3 regions of the Butyricicoccus sp. AF35-5AC genome follow, and region 2 is predicted to be linked to each of the others. Evidence: predicted binding sites of a transcription regulator. Region 2 holds the regulator's gene; each other region holds the start of a gene.
What was found. The regulator HrcA, encoded in region 2, represses chaperone genes, less so after heat shock. The targets are predictions, from matches to a motif close to TGTTAGCACTCNNNNNNNNNGAGTGCTAACA.
Positions count from the first base shown of each region.

Region 1: the regulator HrcA is predicted to act here: its motif matches at 939-969, upstream of DWZ82_RS08505 (cation:dicarboxylate symporter family transporter).
Region 3: the regulator HrcA is predicted to act here: its motif matches at 696-726, upstream of DWZ82_RS13960 (co-chaperone GroES).

Region 1 covers NZ_QUDX01000005.1:159,292-161,562, reverse strand. Annotated here, with positions in the region: gene DWZ82_RS08505 (cation:dicarboxylate symporter family transporter) at 1-815, opposite strand, end outside; gene DWZ82_RS08500 (VanW family protein) at 1,055-2,271, shown strand, end outside.
Region 2 covers NZ_QUDX01000002.1:256,536-258,806, forward strand. Annotated here, with positions in the region: gene hrcA (heat-inducible transcriptional repressor HrcA) at 253-1,299, shown strand; gene grpE (nucleotide exchange factor GrpE) at 1,328-1,855, shown strand; gene dnaK (molecular chaperone DnaK) at 1,912-2,271, shown strand, end outside.
Region 3 covers NZ_QUDX01000018.1:1,890-4,160, forward strand. Annotated here, with positions in the region: gene DWZ82_RS13955 (THUMP domain-containing class I SAM-dependent RNA methyltransferase) at 1-594, shown strand, start outside; gene DWZ82_RS13960 (co-chaperone GroES) at 769-1,053, shown strand; gene groL (chaperonin GroEL) at 1,074-2,271, shown strand, end outside.

The sequences.
Region 1 (2,271 bases), on a different contig from region 2:
ATATTGTTATTATATGCACAGTTCAGCGCAATCGGAATAGTCGATGCAGAGGACTGGGTGCCGAGTGCGGTAAAGTACGCCGGAGCGGCGTTCTTCATGCTTTTGAAGTGGTTCTTGCGGCAGACAATGCTTGCCAGACCAAACTGAGACACGATGTACAGCAGCTGCAGCACAATAATAATGGCATACAGGGAAGCGAACATCTTGACGGTAGCCGCCAGACGGCCCTCGGCTGCGATGTTGGCGAACAGACCTGCGATGTGGATCGGGATCAGCGGAATGATAATGCGGCTGAGTACGCCGGTAACGATTTTCTGCAGATCGCGGAAAACATTCAGCAGGGAATCACCCTTAAGGTTTGCCATGCCGATGCCGATCACGAACGCGAGCACAAGTGCGGTCATAACGCCGAACACCGGGTCAACCGTGATGGAGAACAGCGGCTCGAAGGCGTTGCTCTCGAGTACATCGCCGGTGATGGGCTGAATGAGCCCCGGCAGAACGGCCTTGCCGATGAAGAAGGTCAGCAGGCCGGAAATAACGGTTGTGCCGTAGGCCAGCAGCAGGGTCAGACCGAACAGACGGTTGGCCTTCTTGCCAAGCTCTGCCATGCCGACCGTGATGAACGACAGGATAATCAGCGGGATCATGAATGACAGGAAGGTTGAGAACAGCGAGGTAAAGGTTGCCAGCAGGCGGATGATGGCAACGAAGAACCCAGTGTCCGCGATGCCGAACCACTGTCCGCACATACCGATGAGGATACCGGCGATGATGCCGATAATCAGTCGAATTAACAGTCCTAATTGTTTCACTTGCATTTACTCCTCTTTTTCACAAAAATTTTAGCATACTAATAATACTATAGCAGAAAAGAGCCGTGATAGCAAGTTAAAGCGACAGATTATGACGGCGTATACCGAATTTATCCGAATTTGTGGTTGCTATCATGAATACAGGGCGCTATAATATAAAGGTATACCTGTCGAATAATGGCGGGTGCATCGAGAATCCAAAGCATATTCCAAGCATAGATTAGTTAAGAGGTATACTCATGGCAGATAAAAGCGCAAACAAACCGAAGAAGGGAGCGCATTTGATCAAAAAGCAGGCCAAAAAGCCGGAAAAACCGGCGCAGGTCATCCGGACGGAAGCTAAGCAGCCGAAGAAGAAACGTCGTGTTCCTATCGGTGTAAAGATTGCCGTCGGCGTTGTCATTGCGGCGGCAGCCGGTGCATTCGGCTATGTGTACTGTTACCCGAATGTTTTTCCGGGCGTGACTGTCGGACCGATCGCGGTCGGGGGCATGAACCGCGATGATGCGGCAAACACCATCGAGGACCAGAGTGCGCCGCTGTACGAGGGTAAGAACGTCACGGTGACGATTTACGGCTCCAACTATGATATTCCGGTCGATAAGGTGCTGAAAAACGTGGACGGCATCCAGTCCGCCGAGAACGCCTATGAAATAGGCCGTACCGGCAATCCGCTCGAGCGCGTGCGCGATATCATCGGCGCAATGCGCGGTCACAGAGAGGCGCAGATTGCGGCAACTGTAGATGAGGAAAGCCTGCGCGGCACGCTTAACGAAATCGCGGACACGGCGCTGACCGAACCGGTCAATCCGACTTGGGAACTGAAGGACAGCAATCTGATCGTGCATTCCGGCAAGCCGGGCGTCAAGTTTGACACGGATGCGGTAGAGCAGGCGCTGACTGATCAGATCCGCCTGATGGACTTTGAGCCATATGAGGTCTCGACCGATGTGACAGCCGCTCCGGCGATTGACGTTGACAAGATTGCAGCCGACATTATCGGTGACCCGGTCAACGCTACTGTCAGCAAGGAGGACGGCAAGACCATCATCGCCGGCAAGGCAGGCGTGTCGTTCGACACCGATAAGGCCAAGGAGATCATTGGCGACGGCTCGCAAGAGACCTACACCATTCCTGTGACGATCACCCAGCCGTCCATCACGGCAGAGGCGCTCAAGGCGAAGCTGTTCCACGATACACTCGCGCGTACGGCGACCAATCTCGATGAGGGCAACGCACCGCGTACGAACAACATCCGTCTGGCGGCTAAAGCCATCAACGGCACTATCCTCAATCCGGGTGACGAGTTTTCCTATAACGGCACGGTTGGCGAGCGCACAGCCGCACGCGGTTATCAGGAGGCGCATGCCTACTCGGGCGGCAAGATTATTGACGAGTTCGGCGGCGGTGTCTGCCAACCGTCCTCGACGCTGTACATGGCCGTGCTGCGTGCCGA
Region 2 (2,271 bases):
TTGCCTGTCTCTCTCATAGTAATTCTATCACTGCGTGGACGCGAACGCAAGGAAAAACGACCAAATCAGAGCATTTTTCATACGGTGAAAATTGACATTTCAGCACTCGGCAGACGAGTGTGATAAAATTCCGACCATCATTTCATAAATTGTTCACAAACAGCACTTGACTTTGTCCGTATGTGGTGGTAAATTAAGTTTAGCACTCGGGGAGATGGAGTGCTAACAACCGAAAGAAAGGAGTCTGCTTCGGTGGAGCTTTCGGAACGTAAAAAGCAAATACTCAAAGCCATTATCGGCGATTACATCCGCACGGCTGAGCCGGTCGGCTCCAAGGCATTGACCGAGGGACACGAGCTGCCGTTCTCGTCCGCCACCATCCGCAATGAGATGAGTGAACTGGAGGACATGGGCTACCTCGAAAAGCCGCACACCTCTGCGGGACGAATCCCCTCACCGCAGGGTTATCGACTGTATGTGGATGAACTGATGGAGCGTCCGGCCGACAATGCGGAGGACGGAAACGCACTGCAGAACAGCGTGCTTACCAAGGTACGCGAGCTTGACCACCTCATTCAGGAGGCCGGCAAGCTGCTCACCAGTCTGACGAATTACGCGTCGGTTGCTATCACACCGGCCATGACACAGATCGCCATCCGGCAGTTTGAGATCATCGCAGTCGATAAGATGAATTTCGTAATCGTAGTAGTTACGGATTCGGGCACGGTCAAGAATAAAATGGTCCGCACGGTGGCTGAGGTCTCCAAGGATGAGGCCGAGCTGCTCACCTATGTGCTCAACCAGACGCTGACCGGACTGCCGCTCTCGAGCATCACCGCAGAGCGATTCGACATTGTGCGCCGCGCCGCGGGATTGACCGCGCTGCTCGCTCCGGTAGCCGAGTACATCGCAGAGCTGATCACCGAGCTGAGCGACCAGAAGGTTTACCTCGACGGTGCCAGCAAGCTGCTTCGTTTTCCGGAGTACCGCGATACGAAAAAGGCGCAGACGCTGCTCGATTACATGGAGGACGACCGCAAGCACCTGCTGCCGGCCACCCGCAAGATCGACGGCATCCAGTTCTTCATCGGACCGGAAAACGGCGAAAACCCGCTGAGTGAAACCTCGGCGATCTACGCAAAATACGATATCGGTAAGATCGGTCAGGGCGCGATCGGCATCGTGGGTCCGACCCGCATGGATTACGCCAAGCTGTCTGCACAGCTCAGCCGCTTCGCAAAAGGGCTGAACAAACTGATCGCCGAGACATTTTTAGATGAAAAAGACGGAAATCACTGATTTCCTGTAAACGGAGGCACAAAACGACATGAGCAAAAAGACAAAGCCGGAGGCGGAAGAGCAGGAGCAGGTAAAGACCGAGGCTCCCGCAGAGGAGACCGCCAAGGCTGAAGCAAAGCCCGCGACGGACTGGGAAGCCAAGTATAACGACCTGAACGATCGTTATCTCCGCATGGCGGCGGAGTACGACAACTTCCGCAAGCGCAGCCAGCGCGAGCGCGAGCAGGCGTACACCGATGCAGTCAGCCGCGCCGTAACCGCACTGCTGCCGACCTACGATAACCTCGAGCGGGCGCTCAAGGCAGAGACCGCCGACACCGAATATAAAAAGGGTGTCGAGCTGACCATGACGCAGCTGACCGAAAGCCTCAAGGGCATTAACGTCACCGTCATCGACGCTGCCGCAGGCACCGCATTCGATCCGAACTTCCACAACGCGGTTATGCACGTTGAGGATGAAAACCTCGGTGAGAATGTCATCGCGGAAACCTTCCAGCAGGGCTTCCAGATTGGCGATAAGGTTATTCGCCATGCGATGGTGAAGGTTGCAAACTGATTACTAACTGCTAATTAAAGTAAACAAAATCCTATCATTTAAGGAGTGTATTTATTATGGGTAAGATCATTGGTATTGACCTTGGTACGACGAACTCTTGTGTATCTGTTATGGAGGGCGGCGAAGCCGTAGTCATCCCTAACGCTGAGGGTGCGCGCACCACTCCGTCTGTTGTTGCATTTTCTAAGGACGGCGAGCGTATGATCGGTCAGGTCGCTAAGCGCCAGGCTGTAACCAACGCAGACCGCACCATTATTTCCATCAAGCGCCACATGGGCACCGACTACCGCGTAAACATCGACGGCAAGCCGTACTCCCCGCAGGAGATTTCCGCTATGATCCTGCAGAAGCTGAAGGCTGACGCAGAAGCATACCTCGGCCAGCCGGTAAATCAGGCGGTCATCACCGTTCCGGCT
Region 3 (2,271 bases), on a different contig from region 2:
TTCTGCGGCTCGGGCACGATCGCGATTGAGGCGGCCATGATCGCGCAGCGCCGTGCCCCCGGTCTGCTGCGCCGCTTTGACGCGGAAAAGTGGAGCTGCTTTGACAAGTCGGTCTGGCAGCAGGCGCGCGAGAGTGCGCTTGACCTTGCCCAGCCGGACGCAAAATTCGATATCGTCGGCAGCGACATCGACCCGGACTGCGTGCAGCTGTCCATCGAGAACGCGCGCAAGGCCGGTGTAGCGAACACGGTGTTCTTCGAGCGCGCGGACGCAGTAAAGCGCGATTACAGCGGTGCAGGCGTACTGTTTGCCAATCCGCCGTACGGTGAGCGTCTGCTGGATTTGCAGCAGGCGGAAAAGCTGTACGCCGACCTCGGCAGAGCGACGAAAAACAGCCCGATGAAGCAGTATCTGCTCAGTTCGGACCCGCTGTTCGAGCGTTGCTACGGCCGCAAGGCGGATAAGCGCCGCAAGCTGTATAACGGCATGATCAAGTGCGAGCTGCATATGTATTTTAAAGACCCGTCTGCATCAAACAGGGGAGAGAATAAGCACTCCGACCGACCGTCTGCTAAACGGCCGGCAAAACGCTGAGCGCTATAGGGCACTGTTCATAATTTGTTTAGAAAATTTTTGTGAAAATTCCGGATTACCCCCTTGCATATTGCGGCTCCTTGGTGTAAGATAATACTCGAAGTTAGCACTCGGGTAATTTGAGTGCTAACCCCCAACATTGTAAAATCTTATTTTTCATAGGAGGAATCCATTATGAAGCTCAAGCCCCTTTGCGACCGCGTAGTTATCAAGATGGTCGAGGCGGAGGAGACCACCGCAAGCGGCATTATTCTTACCGCATCCGCACAGGAGAAGCCCCAGGTTGCTGAAATCATCGAAGTAGGCCCGGGCGGCGTTGTTGACGGCAAGGAAATCAAGATGGAAGTTCAGAAGGGCCAGAAGGTCATCACCGGCAAGTACACCGGTACTGAGGTTAAGCTGGACGGCGAGAAGTATATCATCGTTCGTCAGAGCGACATTCTGGCAATCGTAGAGTAATTTTCAGGAGGTAATTCATCATGGCTAAGCAGCTTATTTACGGCGAGGACGCGCGCAAGGCTCTGCAGCGCGGTATTGATCAGCTCGCTGATACCGTTAAGGTAACCATCGGTCCGAAGGGCCGCAACGTTGTACTGGATAAGAAGTACGGCGGTCCGCTGATCACCAACGACGGTGTTACTATCGCCAAGGAGATCGAGCTGGACGACGCTTTCGAGAACATGGGCGCACAGCTCGTTAAGGAAGTTGCCACCAAGACAAACGACATCGCAGGCGACGGTACCACCACCGCTACCGTTCTGGCACAGGCTTTCGTTCGCGAGGGTCTGAAGAACGTAGCTGCAGGTGCAAACCCGATGGTAATGCGCCGCGGTATCTCCAAGGCAGTCAAGGCTGCTGTTGCAGCAATCGCTGAGAACTCCAAGAAGGTTGACGGCACGGGCGACATCGCTCGTGTAGGCGCTATCTCCTCCAGCTCCGACGAGATCGGCACCCTGATCGCAGAGGCTATGGAGAAGGTTTCCACCGACGGCGTTATCACCGTTGAGGAGTCCAAGACCGCTGAGACCTACTCTGAGGTTGTTGAGGGCATGCAGTTCGACCGCGGTTATATCACCCCGTATATGTGCACCGACACCGAGAAGATGGAAGCAAACCTGGATGATGCTCTGGTGCTGATCACCGATAAGAAGCTGTCCAACATTCAGGAGCTGCTGCCGATCCTCGAGCAGGTTGTTAAGGCCGGCAAGAAGCTGCTGCTCATCGCTGAGGACGTTGAGGGCGAGGCTCTGTCCACCCTGATCGTAAACCGTCTGCGCGGCACCTTCACCTGCGTAGCTGTTAAGGCTCCGGGCTTTGGCGATCGCCGCAAGGATATGCTGCGCGACATCGCGATCCTGACCGGCGGTACCGTAATCTCCGAGGAGGTTGGTATCGAGCTCAAGGACGCTACCATGGATATGCTGGGTTCTGCCCGTCAGATCAAGGTAACCAAGGAGAATACCACCATCGTTGACGGTGCAGGCGACAAGCAGGCTATCGCAAACCGCGTTGCTGAGATCCGCGGCGCAATCGAGCGCACCACCTCTGACTTCGACCGTGAGAAGCTGCAGGAGCGTCTGGCTAAGCTGGCCGGCGGCGTAGCAGTTATCAAGGTTGGCGCTGCAACCGAGACCGAGATGAAGGAGCAGAAGCTCCGCATCGAGGATGCACTGAACG